Regions from separate parts of the Pseudoalteromonas sp. NCCP-2140 genome, predicted to be linked through region 2. Evidence: riboswitches for the same ligand, from Rfam matches in the RefSeq annotation. Region 2 holds a riboswitch; the other holds the start of a gene.
What was found. A riboswitch is a leader RNA that binds a small molecule or an ion and turns the genes downstream of it on or off. The one in region 2 is predicted to bind lysine.

Region 1: it holds a riboswitch for lysine, as region 2 does, so the genes downstream of both, lysC (lysine-sensitive aspartokinase 3) here and dapA (4-hydroxy-tetrahydrodipicolinate synthase) in region 2, are expected to answer to the same signal.

The regions. Positions count from the first base shown of each region.
Region 1 is NZ_BRCZ01000001.1:616,573-627,273, reverse strand. Features, by position in the region: gene NFU46_RS02960 (ATPase) at 1-1,687, opposite strand, end outside; gene NFU46_RS02955 (condensin complex protein MksE) at 1,687-2,232, opposite strand; gene NFU46_RS02950 (hypothetical protein) at 2,235-3,509, opposite strand; gene nhaD (sodium:proton antiporter NhaD) at 3,658-4,908, shown strand; lysine riboswitch at 4,997-5,169, shown strand; gene lysC (lysine-sensitive aspartokinase 3) at 5,251-6,630, shown strand; gene NFU46_RS02935 (4'-phosphopantetheinyl transferase superfamily protein) at 6,607-7,344, opposite strand; gene NFU46_RS02930 (sodium-dependent transporter) at 7,493-8,818, shown strand; gene NFU46_RS02925 (2-hydroxyacid dehydrogenase) at 8,931-9,914, opposite strand; gene NFU46_RS02920 (glutathione peroxidase) at 9,880-10,395, opposite strand; gene NFU46_RS02915 (NAD(P)-dependent oxidoreductase) at 10,510-10,701, shown strand, end outside.
Region 2 is NZ_BRCZ01000014.1:60,997-71,697, forward strand. Features, by position in the region: gene NFU46_RS18700 (alpha/beta fold hydrolase) at 1-255, shown strand, start outside; gene dtd (D-aminoacyl-tRNA deacylase) at 243-680, shown strand; gene NFU46_RS18710 (spermidine synthase) at 688-1,377, opposite strand; gene NFU46_RS18715 (bifunctional GNAT family N-acetyltransferase/hotdog fold thioesterase) at 1,606-2,499, shown strand; gene NFU46_RS18720 (phospholipase A) at 2,804-3,841, opposite strand; gene NFU46_RS18725 (succinylglutamate desuccinylase/aspartoacylase family protein) at 4,028-5,146, opposite strand; gene NFU46_RS18730 (PLP-dependent decarboxylase) at 5,152-6,357, opposite strand; gene NFU46_RS18735 (2,3,4,5-tetrahydropyridine-2,6-dicarboxylate N-succinyltransferase) at 6,357-7,097, opposite strand; gene dapA (4-hydroxy-tetrahydrodipicolinate synthase) at 7,112-7,996, opposite strand; lysine riboswitch at 8,134-8,330, opposite strand; gene NFU46_RS18745 (DNA-3-methyladenine glycosylase I) at 8,514-9,209, shown strand; gene NFU46_RS18750 (YdiU family protein) at 9,218-10,630, shown strand.

The DNA of each region.
Region 1 (10,701 bases), on a different contig from region 2:
CGTCAACTTGCTCGCGTTCTGCATTTAACTGCTCTTTTAGCAGTGTTTGTGCATCGACAGATTGCTGCATCACTTCAAATTGTTCAAAGCGTTTTAACGCTTCTTCTGAGGCCATTAGCTCATCATATAAAGCATCTTTTTCTTTTTGCTTTTCGGCGACATTAGCAGCGACTTCGCGTTGTTGTTTAAACTCTTTTAGTGAGTTTTCTAGGGCAGCGAGTTGCGCGGTTAATTGCTCTTTATTTTCGCCCGTTTGCATTTGCACTGGGCTTAGCTTTTTAAGTTTAATCGTCGCGCCAGGAAGAGTCAGTACACCGCCTTTCACATTTGCCGATAATTGCTCTAAAAACTCACCAAAAGCATCTTCGTCTGTGATCTCAACATCACCATTGCTGGTGGTGGCAAACGATAAGATATCAGGGTTTAGAATACGCGAAATCTCTTCAACTTCTTTTAAAGATAAATCTTCACGCATACGGGTGAATAAATTGAACTCAAGGTTCTTTAACTGCAGTTTTAAGCTCTTAATTTGCTTTTGTGTTTCGCTAATACGGTAATCAAGCGTGTGCAAGCTTTGCCCTTGGGCACTGCTTAATGAATGCGATAGCGATTCATAATCTTGTTTAAGTTGTGTAAGGCTTACTTTTAAGGTGGCTTTATTAACTAATTCAAACTCAGATTTAAGTGCTCGATAGTCTAAAAACCATTGTTCAATTTGTGTTTGCTTACGTTCAATATCACGTGATTGCTGAATATACAGCTGCTGCTTTTGGTCGAATTCGTGCTTTTCGTGTTCGATATCCTCAAGGGCAATATTGAGCTCAGAGAGTTGCTCTTGTTGATAGGTTTCAAAGTCAATCAGTGCTTGGTCAATTTTTGGCGCATAGGCAGCAAGCTTACCTTTTAAAACTGTTTGGTTTTCAAGCATAGATTCAAGAGCTGCGATTGGCTCTTGCATTGACTCAAGGGCTTTTAATTCACGTTTAGCGCGATTCACTTTATCAAATGAACGTCGCCACACTTCATAAAAGTCGACACGTGAGTTTGACATATGGCGCTCAAATACGCGTAACATAAAGCGCTTAACATCACTGGCACCTAACTTATGCAAGTTAAGGATACGGCGGAAAATTTCTTTGTAAATTGCTGAATCTTGCACGTTATTGAGGGGGATCATCTTTAAGTTGATATCGCCATCAAACGGCGTTGCGCCGCCAGTGAGTAGGGCGTTAAGCTCTTGCGCTTTTAATTCAATTGGATTGAAACCTTGCTCTTTTAAGTGATTAAAAAGCTTGGTGAATTTTACAATGGTTTTGCCTTGAGTGTAGTGTTCAAGGTTCAACTTACCTTGATAGCAAAAAAACTGATGCGCGTAACCAGCAATTTTACCAAGGCCGGCAACACCAATCACCACAGGGCCATTAGGTAGGTCAGCTTCGAGTAAAATATAGGATTGGTCTGACGAAAAGTAGAATTTTCGGGTTTCGTCTAAATCGTGGCCATCCCATTCTGTTAAACGTAAATCATTGATCAGTGGAAATTGCAGGGCATTAATTACCGAGCTTTTACCGGTATTATTAGGTGCACAGATTGAACTACTTTTATCCAGCGGGATCACGCATTTTGCATAGCCAGCGGTATTTAAAAGCGCAAGTTTGCTGAGTCCGTATAGGCTTTGGCTTTGCATTATTCGTCATCTCCTAGGTAGGTTTCTTCGTTTACTTCCATTAATGCATCGATATAACGATAAATAGGTGCTTGCAGCATAAAGCCGTTTTCTACTTCGCGAGCAAGACCTAAACGCACCATACGTAAGTAGACGTCTTTGCGTAAATCTGAGCCTGAGAAGATTTCTAATTGATCAAACAGGTGCTTGTTGATTTGCACTAAGGTTTGCATCAGTTCAAGGTCGTTTACTTCGTCAAACAAGGCACGCATTGGATCTTTACCGGTATTGGCATAGTGCTCAATCAAGATGTAGATAGTCAGTGCGATGGCACGCGAAATTTTACCCATATTTGGGGTGCTTTCGTCGCTGCCAAAATAGTAAAAACCACGGCTATCATGTTGCAGATCATGGCCAAGGGCGTTAAATAATGCGCGGTAAGCATCAATGTGTTGGTCAAGCTCTTGCCACATCAGCGTGTCTTGTTCGCTAATGTGGTAGCCTGATGTGAGCTTTTTATTAATAGCTTGCAGATGCGTTAAATCATCTAAATTAATATCTGTCATGGTTATTGCTCTGTTGCTTTTTTATCGTCAGCAATCGATGAGTTAAATGGGTAAAGAGAGAAGTGTTGCTGGGCAATTTTTATTTTTACTTTCTCTTGGCTTTGGCTAATTTCAAGGTCGCCATCGCTAATCAATTTTTGATACAAGAACAGCATTTCGTCAGCTTCTAAGTCTGGGTAGCTTTCATCTAAGAAACTAAGCAGCGGCTGAGCTTTTTTGCTGGCTTTTTTAAAGCGTTTTCTAAATTGTGTTTTAACGTCGTTGTAATCAGGAATATGTGGGCTTTGATAGGCGGGCACATCATCATGTTCAGGAAGCTGATATTCATCGTGCTCAAAGTCAACTAAGCCTGCCATATAGGCCACAATATGACGTTGCTGACCAAGTGAAAAACGTTGTGCATCTGAGACAAAGTTAGGCTGTACTGCACTTAACATGTTATCGACGCCATTTTTACGCACTAAACCAAGCACTTTAGCCGCTTGACGCGTAATTAGGTTGTTGCGGCGTAATTCTTCACGCAGTGGCATCAACATATCGGCGCTTTTACGTAAACTTTCACGGCCAACTAAATGCATTTCTAAAATGCGGGTACGTAATTGTTCAAGCATGCGTTTGTCTTGGTATGACTTACCAAGGCGGTCAATTTGCTCTATTTGCGCGCTAATTTGCGCTTCGATGGTATTAAAGCAAGCGTGGAAGTCACCACGAATATCCACCATTTCCAGCATAGGCTCGATGTATTCATCGAATGCTTCAATTACAGCCTGGTAGCGTTTTTGCAGTGATTGCACCGCGTTGTCTGCTTTTGCTTGCTCAACAATATTTAAAATCGCGTTTTCGTTGTGGGCAAACAATTTCATTATTTTGCGTACCCGATCATCCATAATACGGCTAAAGCGTCGAAGCTCGTCGTAATCTTCAATTTCACCGGCTTTAGCAAGGCGATTACCAAGGCGAGCTAAATCATCAACAAGCACACTAATTTCTTGGGCAAGACCTAAGTGTTCTTCTTGTAGCAAGAAAGTCGCAAAATCGGCGATCGCACGGTTAATTTCTAACTGCGATGATTTTGCCAGTGGAATGATAATATCTTGATTCAACAAACGATTTGTTTCTTTATAAATGCGTTCATTTGACCATGAAGGTTGTTTTTGTTTTATCGCATTTTGTACGTCTTTCAAGCTGAAATCAGCCATCTTAAAACGTTTAAATAGCAGTTCTAACACCCCCCAATGTTCAGTAAGGGTATTTAATAACTTTTTAGCTGGGATCATAAGGCTCCAGTAAATTCAGACTTTGGTGTTAGCGATTAGTATTAAATTATGTAATTGAGAATAGTTTTATGCTTTCTATGCTGCTAGAATCCGCGCCGAAACACTCGAATTACAATTTTTACATTATTATAAAGGTTGTTCAAACACCATGGTAACCCCACTTATCCTAACCCTGATAGCGGTGGCATTTTTGCTTATCGTTATAGAGGATATTATCCATGTAAACAAGGCCAAAACGACGCTTTTTTTTGGCACTTTATGCTGGATTATCTTATTTATCTCTCCAATTCATGGGCAAAGCCCAGAAACCATACAACATCAACTGGATCATAACATATTAGAAATCGCGACTTTGTGGCTGTTCTTAATGGCTGCGATGACCTTTGTAGCCTATTTAAACTCTAAAGGCTTTATCCAGAATATTGTTCATAAAATTATGCCAAGTCAAATCAGTGAACGAAAGCTGATGTTTCTGATTGGTGGCTTTGCGTTTTTATTTTCATCAATATCAGACAACATAACCGCGACTTTAATCTCGCTTGCGGTGGTGATGTCACTTAAGTTAGATCCTAAAAAATTAATAAAATATGCGACCTTAATTGTATTTAGTGTTAACTCGGGTGGGGTGTCGTTGATCACGGGTGATGTTACAACCCTGATGATTTTCTTAGACGAAAAAGTTACTATTGCTAATCTACTATTATTAATTGCCCCTGCTCTGACAAGTGTTGCACTGCTCGCGGCGATGTTGTCGGTGGGTATGTCGGGTAATGTTGTGTTTGAAAAGCAAGCAGCCCGTCGTATCGAAAAGACAGATATTACCATTGCGGTTATCTTCTTCTCGACGATTATTGCTACGTTAACTTTGAGTGTGCTTTATAGTGTGCCGCCGTTATTAACCTTTTTATTTGGTTTATCTCTGATGTTTTTGGTTGCGCAATTCTTAATGCGCAAAAAAGACGTTAACAAAAAAATCATCGATTATATTCGTGAAATTGAATACGACACCTTATTGTTCTTCGTCGGTGTATTATTACTCGTTGGCGCATTAAAAGAAGTTGGTATGCTTGCTAAATTTACTCACTTATATGAGTTGATGGCACCGGAATATGCCAACTACTTGATGGGGCTATTATCAGCGGCGGTAGATAACGTACCTCTAACAGCAGCACTTTTAAAAGCTGATATTGTGATGAGCCCTCAGCAATGGCTGTCGTTTACTTACGCAACTGGGGTCGGTGGCTCAATGCTTATAATCGGCTCTGCGGCAGGTATTATTGCCATGAGTAAGGTAAAAGCACTAACCTTTATGAGCTATCTTAAAATGTCGGTTTATTTATTAATTGCTTATACCGTTGGTTATTACGGTTCGCACTTAGCTGGCAGTTTAATTTCATAAAACAACTTGACAGCTAGACGTCTAAACGTTAACTTTCGAAGCCTGCTTTTAACAGCAGGCTTTGTTATTTTAACCAGGTGTTAACTTAACATTCAGAAGAGGTGCGATACTTAGGTAATTAATGTGAGGTGACGAACGCCAATGACCATTAATGAGGGAAGTACTCGCCGAGAAAATTAACCGGACGTCACGGTTATTTTTCGGTTTATGGGGCTGAATCCTCAAAACTGTCACCAAACTAGGTGGAGAGCTTCTGGCATGGACTACTCTTTATTTTCAAAGCACCCCCTTGCCGAGTTCTTCTTGAATTACTGTGGATAGTTTTCCACAAAAGGAGACGACATGAATACCCAATTAGCCGCCAACACAAAATCAGATTACGTTGTTGCAAAATTTGGTGGCACCAGTGTAGCTAACTTTGATGCTATGAGCCGCTGCGCTGAAATCATTTGTGCTGATAATCAAGTACGTATAGTTGCTGTGAGTGCCAGTGCGGGCGTGACAAACCATTTAGTTGCATTGTGTAAAGCTGATTTGAGTGCGGCTGAACGTGATGAGCACATTACTGGCGTTGTCGCCATTCAAGAAGCAATCTTGGCAGAGCTGTCACTGGATGCTGATTTAGCTCATGGCTTTAATGAAACGCTTAAGGCTTTTCAAAAGCTAGCATCAGACGGGGCTAAGTCAGTAGCAGATCAAGATGAACTACTGAGCTTTGGCGAGCGTTTATCATCGTATTTATTTACTCAAGTATTACGCGGGCAAGGTCTTGATGCGGTGCGTTTTGATGTACGTAAAGTGCTAAAAACAGATAGTCAATTTGCTAAAGCTACCCCAAATGTTGCAGCAACCGCTGCGGCTGCTAAAGAGCATTTAGTGCCATTACTTGATGACCATGTTGTGGTAACTCAAGGTTTTATTGGTAGCAATGAGCACAATCAAACAACGACCTTAGGCCGTGGTGGTTCAGATTACAGTGCTGCATTACTAGCAGAAGCAATTAACGCAAAAAGCGTGCATATTTGGACCGATGTTGTGGGTATTTTCAGTACTGATCCGCGTTTATGCGCTAAAGCAAGCCCAATTGCACGCTTAAGCTTTGATGAAGCGGCCGAAATGGCAACGTTTGGTGCAAAAGTACTGCATCCTGCAACCATTTTACCTGCAAGCCGTAGCCATATTAGTGTGTTTGTTGGTTCAAGTCGTGAACCACAGTTAGGTGGTACATGGATTGAAAAAGAAAAATCTCAGCAACCAGGTATACGTGCCGTAACACAGCGTAAAAATCAAATTCTGTTAACGGTTAAAAGCCCAGAAATGCTCCTAGCGAGTGGTTTCTTAGCACGTGTTTTCACCATTTTAAGTGAGTTTAATATTTCGGTTGATTTGGTTACTACCTCCGAGATCAGTGTTGCAATCACTTTAGATAACGCGCCGAATGCATCACGTCCTGAGCTTGATCAAGCTTGTTTAGATAAGCTTTCTGAGTTTTGTCATGTGTCGGTTGAGAATAACTTAACGCTGGTGGCTTTAATTGGTTCTGAAATTCAATTACGTCAGCAAGAAATGAATTTAATGCAGGTATTGAGTGATTTTAATATTCGTTTAATTTGCCACGGTGCAAGTAAACATAACCTGTGCTTCTTAGTTGAGCAAAGCGAGTCAGATGAAGTCGTGCAGGCTATTCATAGCCGACTATTAGAAAGCCAAGTCGCGGCGTAGGTCGTTAAAATTAATAAAAGAGCACTGCCAGTCAGTGCTTTTTTGTGCCACAACACTTATATCAAAACCTTCAATAGAGTTACTACTCGCGCTGAAATTATGTTTGCTCAATTCTTCAAATACATTAGGGGCAAGTAGTTTCGCAATAGGCTGAGCACTTGCTTTGGCAAGCGCTTCTTTTAATGTCCAAATTCTAAAAAAGCACTGTGCCTGTTCATCGGGAGCATCAAAACGGCTAATTAAGTCAACTTCATCTTGATGATAAAAATGCTTGGCGAGTTTGATAAAAGGGCGAGGCTTACTGCTTTGTTCAATATCAAAACCAAATAGCTGTTGTTCAGGGTTAAGGGCTGCGCCAATTAAACCATTTGAATGTGATAAACAGGCCCACACAGGTTCTCTAACTGGGGTATGTAATTTAAGCTTACTGTCTTTGTCATCAAACTGGCTCGATATTTCATTGAGGGCTAAATCATCATGAGGGTAAGCATGTTGATACAAATACTTTAACGTTAGGCGAGTCGCTAAGTACTCTTGCTTGGCAGCAGGGACTTTGCGTTTTTCAAGCACACTTAATTCAAACTCACTGAGTAATTTATCAACGGGTAAACTTGCAACATCAATACGTGTTGCATCCATCAGCATAATTTTTTTGGCTGTTGTCTTGCTTTGTTGCCCGATGATAAGAGTATTCGAAAAGTAGTGACTGCTCATGGTTTAACGCTTACACGAAGGCTCGTATTTAGTTTTGTTTATTTTTACAGCAGATGCACATTTATAGGCACGAACAAACGCAAATAGTTTACGCAGTTGACTGTAATTATGGTTTAATGAGGAAAAATAATAACAGATTTGTAGATGTATGGCACAAGTTCGTGACGGCTTTCAAAGTCGATTAGGTTTCGTTTTAGCAGCTTCTGGTGCGGCGGTAGGTTTAGGTAATATTTGGGGCTTTCCAACACAAGCGGCAAACCATGGCGGCGGTGCATTTTTACTCGTTTACTTCATTGTTATCTTCTTATTAGCGCTTCCGGCTCTGTATACTGAGCTGTATTTAGGTCACCAAGCGCAAGCGAACCCAGTAAAAGCATTATCTAATGCATGGCAAGACACAGCGCCTAAAGTGGGCGCTGCAGCAGGCTATATTGGCCTATTTGGTGCGGTTGTGATGTTAAGCTTTTATTCGATAGTTGCAGGGTGGATGCTCGCTTATGCGCTTGAGCCACTCGCAAGCTTCTTTGGTTTTACTGAGTTAAGTAACTTTTTACACAGTGACTCGATGGCACGTAATTTTGTGTTTACACCACTGATGCTTATTCTTACTGCGAGTATTATTTTAAAAGGCGTTAAATCAGGTATCGAGACTTGGTCACGTCGCTTAATGCCATTATTGCTAGTATTATTAGTGGCGTTAATTGCTTATATCGCGTCCCTAGATGGTGCGATGGATGGTTTTGCAGCCTATTTAGTGCCAGATTTTAGTCAAATTCTTGATGCAAACTTAATTATTGCGGCAATGGGACAAGCGTTCTTTTCATTGTCGTTAGGTGTTGGTTGTATGATGGTTTACGGCTCTTATTTAAAACCAGATGCGAACCTGCCTAAATTAACAGGCACTGTGGCACTGCTTGATACTGGTGTGGCCTTTTTAGCGGGTTTATTGATTATTCCGGCTATTTTTGTTGCTCAACATAACGGTGTAGAGGTATTTAGCGGCGGTAAACTGGTGGGTGAAGGGCAGTTAATTTTTGCGATTTTACCTGAACTGTTTAGCACTATGGGTCAAGTGGGTTTACTCGTTGGCTTATTATTCTTTGTATTAATGTCGATTGCCTCAGTGACATCAACTATTTCATCGACCGAAATTCCAGTGGCATTTTTAGTTGAGAATCACAGTGTAGAGCGTAAAAAAGCAACCTTATTTGTAACCCTAATCGTGTTTATTGCCTCATCACTTATTATCTTAAACTTTGACTGGTTATTTGGTTTAGTCATAATGGTGCTTACACAGTACCAATTACCTTTAATGGGACTGTTCTATTTCATTACTGTTGGCTGGTTATGGCAGCGTGGTAATAAATTGCATCAAGTATCGAGCGGCCCTCATTATTGGTTTGCCCAGTACATTCGCTTTGTGTGCCCGTTATTAATGACGGCGGTTTTTGTGAACGTGGCGTTGTTGAAATAGAAAGGCGAGTTACTAGTTGCGAGTTACAAGTTTCTAGTTTCAAGGTGAAAGAAAAAAGTAAAAGGCGTGGGGTTTAAACCTCACGCCTTTTTTAATTTAAGGTGCGCTTGCTTTAAATAACTTCGTTAGTTAGTGGTAAGTCTTGGCTTATTTCATTAGCACTTTGTAATGTGGTGCAGGCTATTTCGCTAAGTGCTTCTTGGGTGAAGAAGCCTTGGTGGCCTGTCACTAACACATTTGGAAAGCTAATAAGGCGTGAGAAAATATCGTCTTGCATGATTTCTTCACGGTGATCTTTAAAGAATAACTCTGACTCTTGCTCATACACATCAAGCCCTAGGTGTCCAAGCTTTTTAGACTTAAGCGCTTGAATACATGCTTGAGTATCAAGAAGTGCACCACGAGAGGTGTTAATCAGCATGACACCGTCTTTCATCTTCTTAAATGCGCTAGCATCAATTAAATGATGGGTGTGCTCGTTGAGCGGGCAGTGCAAAGAGATGACATCACTTTGGGTAAGCAATGTGTCTAAATCGCATAGTGTGTAAGGGCCTTCACCAGCCATTGGGTCGCAAACGAGTACCTTAGCACCAAAGCCATTTAAGATATTAACTAGCGCTAAACCGATTTTGCCACAGCCGATAATCCCAATAGTTTTTTTAAACAGATTAAAACCAAGTAAACCGTTTAAATCAAAGTTGCCTTCACGTACTCGGTTAAAGGCTTTATGGGTTTTTCGGTTGAGCGTTAGCATAAGGGCAATACAATGCTCTGCTACTGCTTCTGGGCTGTAAGCGGGCACGCGGCAAACCTTGATGTTATGCTCTTTGGCAGCATCAAGGTCAACATTATTAAAGCCTGCACAACGTAATAAGATTGCTTTAATGCCAACAGCCGCCATATCTGCAATGACGTGTTTGTCGACCGTATCGTTTACAAACACGCACACTGCATCAAAACCTTGGCAGAGGGGCGTGGTATTGCTGTTTAAGGATTGCTCAAAATAACTGAGCGAAACAGACTCAGCGTATTCAGTTAGATTCCTTTCAAAAAACGGTTGCTCATACTTTTGCGCACTGAATAAGGCCAGTTTCATCATTTAAATTACTCTCTATCACCATTTTGAGGGTTTCGGGTTTGGTGCGCGGGGCATATCGCGCAACGAGTTGACCCTCTGAGTTTATAAGAAATTTGGTGAAATTCCATTTAATTGCACGGTTTTGTGCAATTCCACGGGTATGACACTTTAAATAATTAAATAAAGGATGGGCGTCTGGGCCGTTGACTAACACCTTGTTAAAAATAGGAAAGCTGACATCAAAGTGTTGCTGATAAAAGGCTTTAAGCTCATTGCCATCAAGTGGCTCATTGTGGCCAAATTGATTGCAGGCAAAACCGAGTACGGTAAAACCTTGCTGTTTATATTCTTGATACAGCTTTTCAAGGCTTGCCATTTGCACTGAAAAATTACATTTGCTGGCAATATTGACGATAAGCGCTGTTTTTCCTTGTAACGATTCAAGGCTAAAGTTTTCACCAGAAGCAAGTTGGGCATTGAAACGATATATACTATCCATGTTTTACCTGTGTGTTTTTAAACGGTTTAAATGAACTTTTTTTCATTCGCTTTTTAGTTATTCGGTTGAGATAATGAAATTGTTACTAATTTATCACTCAAATAGGTCAGTTTTATGTCAATGAAAGTCGCCTTCATCGGATTAGGTGTAATGGGTTACCCAATGGCGGGTCACCTTGCCAACGCAGGTCACAGTGTGACAGTTTACAACCGCACAACGGCTAAAGCGCAAAAGTGGGTATCAGAGTATCAAGGTGAATACGCTGAAACGCCAAGTGAAGCCGCAAAAGGGGCTGATATCGTTTTC
Region 2 (10,701 bases):
TGTTTCATTGAAGAAGGCTTTATCGCAGAAAATGCACATCTGCTGACTCATTTACCTATTTGGTTTATTCATGGCCGCGCCGATTTGATCTGTCGATATAGTGCCGTACAGCAGCTTGCTGAACGGTTAAATGCACAATTATTGATTTTAGATGGCATTGGGCACAGCAGTGATAATCAGGTATATTTGGCGGCAATGCGACGTGCCGCAGATTTAATGTATATCAAGTTATCGAGGGATCAATGCAAGGCTTAATTCAAAGAGTAAAACAAGCAAAAGTAGAAGTGGCAGGCGAAGTGGTTGGTGAAATTTCACAAGGTATTTTGCTGCTATTAGGTGTTGAAAAACAGGACACCGAGCAAAGCGCCCAGAAGCTTTTACACAAGGTCAGCAATTACCGCATTTTTACCGATGAACAAGGAAAGATGAATTTAAGTTTGAATGATATCAAGGGTGAGCTGTTAGTTGTTTCGCAGTTTACCTTAGCAGCCGACACTAAAAAGGGTATGCGTCCAAGCTTTTCAAGTGCTGGTACGCCAGAACAAGCCAATACGCTCTATGAGTATTTTATTGCTGAGGCTAAAAAAGCGGGCTTAACAGTGGCTACAGGGCAGTTTGGTGCTGATATGCAAGTAAGCCTATGTAACGATGGTCCCGTTACTTTTAATTTATCTGTTTAGCAGACAACTACTTTTTGATCATCACGATGTGATTCACGTAGTCGGGGATTTTTACAATGCTTGGGCGCTTGCCAAACTCGGTGATTAGCAGGTGCTCAAGTTGTTTTAGTTGCGATGGGTGATTAGATAAAAAATTAATGAACAACAAGCCATCTTTTGCCATCGCTGCTCTTAGTTTGGTGTAAAACTGGTGCTTGTATAAAAATAATGGCGCATCTACCTCACTGAATAAATCTAGGATAATCCAATTGTATTCGTTGTTTTGCTCTAATACTTGCTGCGCATCAAAACAGTGCAGATTATTGGCATGATCGCCACCAAAGTAACGTTTATAGCAGTGAATTATGTCGGGGTTTTTATCAACCGATGTCAGTTGGCTGTCAGGGTAGGTGTGCTGTAAGTAATTACGAATAGCACCACCGCCTAGCCCTAGTTCTAAAATCTTTTTAGGTTCTTCTAAGTCTTGCCAAAGCTTTGCAAGGTATTGTAAATGCGGGAAAAGTAATCTGGCAGGTCGGCGTTTTTCAATGACCGATTGCAGAGTTTCGTTGATCAGTAACCAGCGTAATTGGTTAAGTTGCCTAACTTGAATACTGTAATTGCCTTGTTTATGCCAATAGATGAGTTGCCCTAATCGGTGGCAGTCCTCAATAAAACTATGTTTTACTGCGCCACTGGGTTCAAGAAAATGTTCCATATTTCGGGCCTTTAGCTATTTGTTTATTAAAATAATACAATTATTTCAGCATAGACCAGCAGGCTTAAAGTGCAATTGTGCATTAGTTTTTACAGCTCAGAATAATAATTTAGGCTGGGTCACCAAAGTATTATTCCAACTTGTTAGAAGATCGCGTATCGTAATTCGCATTCCAAAGGCCACGACAGAAAAACAACAGACAGTGGCTGAATTATCACAGGAGTTTTTATGTTTAAAGTGACCACCCCACAAAGCAGCGAAGATTGGCAAGCGTACTATTCATTACGTTGGCAGGTTTTAAGAGCACCCTGGGGCGAGCCGCGTGGTTCTGAGCAAGATGACTTAGAACAAGACGCTGAGCACCGCTTTATCAAAAATAATGACGGCGAAGTATTAGGTGTAGCCCGCCTGCATTTTAACAATCATCAGCAAGCGCAAGTTCGTTATATGGCGGTCGCTGAAGGTAATCGTAACCAGCATATTGGTAGCCGTTTATTACATGAATTAGAAAAAATCGCATGGACTCAAGATGCTGACGAGCTGGTATTGTATGCTCGTGAGCGAGCTCTTGATTTCTATAAACGTCATGGCTACGAATTAAAAGAAAAAGCGCACCTTGCCTATGACGATGTACAGCATTGGAAAATGGTAAAACAAAAGCCCTCTGAGCCGGGTTGGTTCCGTCATCCAAACTGGACACAAGTACTGCAAAACACGTGGCGTGAGTCGATCCCAATCAGTGATGCGATGGGCATTAAAGTTGAAAGCTATACCGATTGGCAGTTTACTACCCGCGCTGATTTAGATGCGAACTTAAACCTTCATAACACTATGTTTGCGGGTTCAATTTATAGTTTAGCAACCTTAACAGGGTGGGGCGCAACTTACCTAGCGCTGAAAGAAGCAGGTCTTGAAGGAAATATCGTGTTAGCTGATGCCAACATTAAATACCTTAAACCACTCAATAACGACCCTCGTGGTAGTGTTGAGTTGGCTGGTTGTAAAGGCAAATTAGCTGATTTAGAAGACAGTGGTAAAGCAAGCTACCATGTGCCAGTAAATGTATACGATGGCGATGTGTTAGTAGCAGAATTTGAAGGTCACTTCATCGTTAAAAAATAACGACTATTTAGAGCGAGCTAACTAAAGCTCGCTTATACCCAAACCCCCTCAATATGCGAGTTTCAGTTGGAATTAAAAGCGATTTAGGCAAGGCATTGATTGCAAGTAATAGTGGTTCTATTGTTAAAATCAATAACGCAGTATAAATCGCATTTAAACCAACCCTTTGGGCGCTTCACAGGCACTTACTCTCATCGTTGTTACTTCTTAAAAGGGACTGCCATTCTTGCAAAGTAACGCCTTGATATTAAGCACCTGTGAAACGCTGAATTCTGCATCGTGAGGGGGCTTGGGTATATATTTATTAAAGCAAGTCAGTTAACAGAATACCCACACCAAAACGTTCAATATCGGCGTTGTAATCAATCAAGCTCTCACCATAACCATTAAAATATTGTGCGTAGCCACGTAATCGGCCCCAAAGAGGGAAAGACCAATCTAATTGGATTGCACCACGGTTATCTGAATTTAAATTATTGCGGGTCATAAAGCTAAACTCATGCTCGTTGTAACGGTATGCACCCGAGAACTCAAAGTAACCCATGTATTTGTAGATATCTGGATTATCATCGCCACGGGCTTCTAGCTCATCGTCTTTTTTATCTTCAGGAATGCGATACCAAGGCTTAAAGCTAAAAACAAAGCCATCTTTTTCCCATAGGAAATCGGCATAGATACGGTTCCATGAACGTGAATTAGGCTGGCTGCGGCCATTCGATTGATGTGAGGCACCAATTGCAATTGCCATTTCATCGCCCCAAAGCACATGCTCAGGATCAAGGTAGTTCACCCAGAAGATCTCTGGTTCGTAATTTGTTTCACGAAATGGTGATGAAATATCTTTGTTGTAGAACTGCCAAAACGATTGCATAGTAAACGCAAAGAATACGCCTTGATCTTTATCTGAAAAGCCTTCGAAGATAGGCACTTTAATTGAAAGTTGATATTTCACTTCAAGATTATCAAGTGGCTCGCCATCAGTTTGCTCTGCAAGATCTTTTAAACCATCAAAAGGACGTTCATTCGGGTTAGATACGTATGAAAGCGGTAATATGTAGTTACGCTTATGTGGGGTGATCACATTACGGTTTTTCTTGCTCACTTCTTCACGGGCTTTACGCTTATCTAAAGCGGTGAGCTTTTTACTCTCGTCTAAGTCTGAGCATTTTTTACGAAGTTCTTCGAGTGTTTGTTTACCGTCACCGCCAATCGCTTCGTTCAAAATACACTGCTTTACGAGTTCTAGCGCGTCATCTTGTTCGTTAGTTTGTGGTTGTTCAGTTTGAGCAAATACAGGTACAGAAAATAAGCCAGCTGCTGCCAGCCAAATGCGCCATCCCATTGCAGTTCCCTTTCAGTAGACTTGTAAGTAGGTATAATTATAACGATTTTTACATAAGTAACCGTGAACTTGTACTGAATTGTTGAAATTTTAGGTAAATAGAGAGCCCCAAGCTAAGCTTGGAGCCCTGCTGTAACGGCCTAAGGGCATAAGCCGTTGACTCTCACGCAATGAGAAGGGATGAGCTTATAGCTCAAATACGTTGGTAAAAAACTTATAAAGTTCGGTACCTTGATTCACGCTTGCTGAAGCAAAATGCAAAATAGCAATGGCGTCTTTATCAAAACTTAATGTTTGTAGCGGCTGCTCAGAAAGGTAGCGCTCCATTCTTAAAATGCGGGCGATAGGCTCACCTGCTTTAATATGGCCACCCAGTGGGGCAAGATACTCGACCATGCCACCCATAGGTGCGTAGTAAGCTACATAATTTTCAAGCATGCAGGCATAACGTGTCATCGCTTTTGGATGATACGCAGCATCAACTAATACCTCTTTTTGATTGAGGTAACTTAAAATGCTATTTGCATCTTCAAAAGCCGCACTTAAATCGATTTTTTCTTGGCTACCAAGTTCAACAGTGAATGCTTCTACTTGAACAGCAAATTCACGGCCTTGTTTGGCAAGCTCTTCAGATAGTGACCACCATGGGCAAAAACTCGCTTCATCCATCGCGCCATCAAAATCACTTGGGATCAGTAACACATGCTCGATGTTGAAGTAGCTTGCGCTGTCTTTGGCGTATTCAGGGCAATATAAGTGCTTACTCGAGATAGGCCCCGTGTGAAGGTCTAAAACGATATCAGCCTGGTGGGCAAGCTTTTGCAAGTTAAGAGCAATGCGCTTACCCGTTGTTAGGCTGTAATCAGGACCCGTTAATTGACTGTCGATGTCAGCAACGAGTGCCTGTTTAAATGCAGCTTTAAGGGTCGCATCATCACTGTCTTTATGCTGTTCAGCAATCTGTGACGGTAACGCTTTATTAAAGCGGTACATGCGGTTCCAATTGGTGCCAGTAATTGGATCGAAACGACCTAAAGTAAACTCACCTGATTTTTGGTTGCAACCAATAGGGTTAGCATAAGGAACTAGGGTAATATCGCCACGCAGCTTGAGTGATTTTAGCTGCTCAAGCAATTGATAAATTACTGCATTACCTTGTACTTCAGCGCCGTGCATATTGGCTTGTATATACACGTTAGGTCCTGTGCCATCGCCTTTTAAGCGATATACAGGAATTGCCAGTGGTAGGCCGTTGGCTATCTCGCCAACCACAATATTCTCTTGGCTGATTAACTCTTTGCTCATGGCGATTACCTTAAATAATAGTTGGCATCTTCAGCACTACGAATGCACTCAATATTGCCTTGTTCAAGGGTGTATTCAGCCGCTAATTCGTGGCATAAAAAGTACGGCATACTTTCGGTAAAGCCGTACGCACCACATTGGCTGAATACCAACCAGTCTTGCTCATTTAAATCGCTCGCTAATTGGTGCTCACCTAAGCAATCAAGGGCGGTGCAAAGAGGGCCGTATAAAGTCATTGCCGCAGGCTCAGCCGTCGATTCGCGAAGTAAGGCTGCAGGAAAATCTTGGCTTGTTACAGCAGGGCGAAGTAAATGGTTAATGCCGCCTGATAAAATCACCTGTTGTTGATTGTAATTCTCTTTGCGCTCAACAATCGGCGTTGCGTAATGGCCGCATTCGCCCACCGCATAGCGGCCAAGTTCCATCCAAAGCTCTTTGACACCAGCATCCGCTTTAATACCCGCCAGAGTCTCGATAAGTGCAGACCAATCAAGTCGGTTAGCATCTTGCGTATAAGGAATACCTAAGCCACCCCCTAAATCGAGAATATTAAGGTTAATATTTATTGAGCTTGCTAGCTGTTGTAATGGCGCAATCATCGCACGCCATAGCTCGGCGAGCTTGTCAGTACTTAGCATATTGCCCCATTGGAAAATATGCAGACCATCAAAGCTAAGAGCTGGGTAATCACTTACAGTGAGTGCTTGCCACTCATCACAGCCCAAACCAAAAGGAGTAAGGCTATCGCCACCAAGAGGGTTCTTTTCGCTGTCTGGCCAACGAAGTTGTACGCGCAATAGAACTTGCAGCTGACAATTTGCTTTTGTTGCTTGTTCGTTTAACCAGCGAACTTGGTTAAGGCTCTCGGCCACAAAAGTACGTACGCCGCGAGCAATGAAATGTGAAATTTGTGCAGGGCTCTTTGCAGGCCCTGTGTTGAGCACGCGCTCGCTATCGATGCCTTGAGCAAGTACTTGCTCAAGTTCACCTTTACTTGCAACATCAAAGTTAAACCCTGCGCTGTCTAAACATTGAATAATGCGAGACAGTGGGTTGGCCTTTACGGCATACCAAAGCTTCACATCGGTTTGCGCAGTCAGTTGATTTAAATGTGCAGTTAATTTATCTAAATCATAGATAAAAAATGGCGTATCAAGATGTGTTGAAACTTGTTCAACCGCTTGCTTGATGGGCGTGCTCAAAAAGCTCATTAACGTAAAACCTCTTCTAACAGTAATGATGCATCGCTTTGTTCATCACGGTATTTCACGATCAATGCACAAGACATGCTTAGACCTTGCTCGCGAGCCCATGCATTTGAAGCAGGGCGAGAGCCTGGGATCACAATCGCGTTTTCTGGGATGGCTTCACCTTTGTCTAGCTGGCGTTCGTTAACGCAATCGTAGACAGGAATAGTTGCAGATAAACGAACACCTGGCGCAAGTACAGCACCTTTTTTCACAACCACACCTTCAACAATAACGCAGCCTGCGCCGATGAATGCGTCATCTTCAATAACCACAGGGCTAGCACCAATTGGCTCTAGTACACCACCTAATTGTACTGCAGCACTTAGGTGAACATTTTTACCCACTTGTGCGCATGAACCCACTAATGCGTGGCTATCGACCATAGTACCTTCGTCGATGAACGCACCAATATTCACATATGCTGGTGGCATGATAATGGTGCCTTTGGCAACGTGTGCGCCACGGCGAACACTGCTACCACCTGGTACCATACGCACGCCTGCATCTGCTGCAAAGCCTTGTGGTGCTAAGTTGTGCTTATCAACAAAACCACCAGGGAACTCAGTATTATTGCCGTTTTTAAAGGCTTCTAAAATGCCTTGTTTAACTTCAACATTGGCGTGCCAGTTGCCGTTCTCGTCTTGTGTTGCTGCGCGAACTGCGCCTGATTCTAAGTTGTTTAATAATTCTAACCAGCTCATGATAAAACCTGTTTTTAGTTCCAAGATAAAATTGTGTTGTTTGCGTGGGTGATGCTGTCTGTTTGCTCAAGCTCTAAATGCGTAAGCGGCGGACGTAAATGCGGGGTGTTTATTTTACCTTGCAGGTGCATCAGTACTTTTACGGGGATTGGGTTTGCCACAGCGAATAAACTTTGGATTGCTTGCGACCAATCGGTGAATAGATTTGGGTATTGACCACTTAAACTACGTTTAACAAACTCATGGGTTTGATTCGGCCAAGCATTCGCGGCAACCGAAACTAAACCTTTTGCACCAGCTTGAGCAAAATATGGCATAAGTGCATCATCGCCACTGAAAATAGCCAGTGTTGGTGATGCCGTTCTAAAGCCTTCAAATTTGCTAATGTCGCCACTGGCTTCTTTTAAAGCCCAAAGATTTTTGTGCTCAGCAAGGTTTTTGATCACCTGTGGTGAAATCTCAACTGCGCTGCGTCCTGGTACGTTATACAACATACAAGGGTGGTTACTTGCGTCTAGTAGGCTTTCAAACCAATGTGTTTGGCCAACAACCCCAGGTTTTGCATACAAAGGTGAACCTAACAGGTAGCCATGAATAGGTAGTTGGTTGCAGTATTCAACCCAAGCAACTTGTTGTTTGAGGTTCATGCCACCCACAGCAACCATGAGTGGGACACTTGGCGCTAATTGGCAAACATGCTCAACAATGGCTTGTTGCTCTTTGAGTGAAAGCGCCAGTCCTTCACCGGTACTGCCAAGCAATAAAATGCCATTATTTGCATCTTGCTGCTCCGCAACCAGTTGTTCAAGGGCCGTGTAATCGACCTCGCCAGATTCGGTAAATGGCGTGACAAGCGCTGTCCATAATGGATAGTCGTTTAAATCAAAATTGTTGATCATCTCTCACGAACTTATAAGGTATTCGAAGAGTTTATGCGGGAACATTTGAATGGAGCCGCATGTCGTCGTTCGAACAAGGTATAATTCGAAGAGCGAATGGGCTTAAGATAATAAAGACACGACGGCCTTATTATACTAAGACCAGAAGCTCTCCACCAAACTAATCAATAGCGCTATGCTATTGTTGGTGACAGTCGCTGGGATTCAGCCCAGTCGCCCGAAATAAACACCTCACAAACGGTGTTATTTCTCGGCGTTAATTCCCCTCACGTATGATCAACAGAGTCTGTGCTCTTCCCATACGCTACCTGAATAACGCACCTCTTCCAGCCCTTTATGCTCGCTTTAAAGGTTAAAGCCAACATAGTTAAATAGGGTATTGGCGGCGATTAAAGCATTTTAGCCATCTAGGTGTCAAGGCGAAGAATTTGTTTTTTAGTGACCGATTTTGCAACATGGTTACGTATAAGCGTGTTTTTACGTACACTTAGCGTTAACCAAATAAATTGGAAAAATGATGGAAAAATTTAACGATATTTATCAACGAGCCGTATCTCGAAAAGGCAGCGAAGAAATGCTGCATGCACTGTTATCAAACCCGCTCGATGATACTGATATTGCCAAAATGCATGACGATTTATGGTTAGAAGAGTTTACGCGTAAAGTCTTTCAAAGTGGTTTTTATTGGTCTGTTATCAATAATAAATGGGCTGGTTTTCGTGATGTGTTTTGGGATTTCAGTGTAGAAAAATTGTTGATGATGCCGCCAGATATGCTTGAGCAAAAAGCCAGTGATGAGCGAATTGTTCGTAATTTTAAAAAAGTACAAACGATCCCAGAAAATGCGTACATGATCCACGAAGTTGCCGAGAAACATGGCAGTTTTAGCCAATTTATTGCAGATTGGCCAACTGACAATATTATTGGTTTGTGGGCCTATCTTAAAAAGCATGGTGCGCGTTTAGGGGGAAATACTGGCCCGTACGCTTTGCGAGCGCTTGGTAAAGATACCTTTTTGCTTTCTCGCGATGTAGAAGCTTATTTGCGTGCCCATGAGTTGATTGATGGCGGCTTACAAACTAAAAAGTCATTACAAGCAGCACAAGATTTTTTCAATGAATTACAACAGCAAAGCGGTTACAGCTTGCAGGCATTAAGCCAACTAGTGGCCTATGGTGTAGGCGATAATCGTGTAGGTGTAGCGACATCTTAAGGACAGTTATGAAACTGCAAACCCGATACACAGATATTAGTGAACTGCTTGCTATTAAAGATATGCCGAGTGCCGTTGCTAAGCCGCAATTACTGCTATTTAATGACAAGCTCGCTGATAATTTTGCGATTAATCACGACAGCGAATTTTTAGCTAAATTACTATCTGGTTCAACAATAGATAAAGATGTTGCACCGGTTGCACTTGGTTACTCAGGTCATCAATTTGGTCATTTTTCACCGCGTCTTGGCGATGGCAGAGCACATTTGCTTGGCGCTATTGCAGATAAAGATGGCACATTGTGGGACTTGCAGCTAAAAGGCGCTGGAGCAACGGTATTCTCACGTGGTGGTGATGGTCGCTGTGCTATTGGTCCAGCTGTACGAGAGTACATTATGAGTGAGGCGCTTTATGCGCTAGGTATAGCGACTACGCGCTGTTTAGCTGTGGCTACAACTGGTGAAACGGTATATCGTCAGCCACCACGCCCGGGTGCAGTTGTCACTCGTTTAGCTAAAAGCCATATCCGTGTGGGTTCATTTCAATACTTAGCTACCCAAGGTGATATAGAAGGGCTAGAAAAGCTCGTTGATTACGCAATTAATTGTCATTTTCCGGACATTAGCAGCACGGGTGAGCAGCGTTATATTGAATTTTTAACTGCCGTACTCGATAAGCAAATTGAGCTGGTTATCAGCTGGATGCGAATTGGCTTTATACATGGCGTTATGAATACAGATAATACCTTGATTAGCGGTGAAACCATTGACTATGGTCCTTGTGCGATGATGAATCAGTTTGACCTAGACACGGTGTTCAGTTCGATTGACCATCAAGGACGTTATGCATTTGGTAATCAACCCAATATAGCCAATTGGAATATTGCACGTTTGGCTGAAAGCTTAATCCCTTTATTTGCTGATCAAGATAGTGCCGTCGAAAAACTCTCGCCGGTAGTGAATGGCTTTGCAGCTAAATTTAATGATGCATTTAATACTATGTGGCAGCAGAAATTAGGATTAGCAGGTCAGCAAGAAGGCGATCATGCTTTAGTTTCAGAGTTACTTGGTTTAATGAAACAACATCAGCTTGATTATACCAATACTTTCAATGTGCTCACTGAATCTTTAGTGAGAGGCTTTGCAATCGATTCTAACCTAAAAGAATGGGTTTCAAAATGGAGGTTAAGAACATCTCCTGAAAGTTACAGTACAATGCGAGCTGTTAATCCTGCAGTCATTCCACGCAATCATAATATTGAACAAATAATAGCTGAATTTGAAAAAACAGGTGATAGCTTATTATTAAGTGGTTTTTTTGAAGCTATTTCAAAGCCATACACGTACAGTAAAGAGCATCAACGTTGGTATGAGCCGCCAAATGACGGTGACAAAAACTATCAAACCTTCTGCGGTACATAAGTGAAAGTTACATCGTTGAAAGAAAACAAGTTATTTATCGCTTTTGAATGTTCGCCGATTGAGCAGAATAA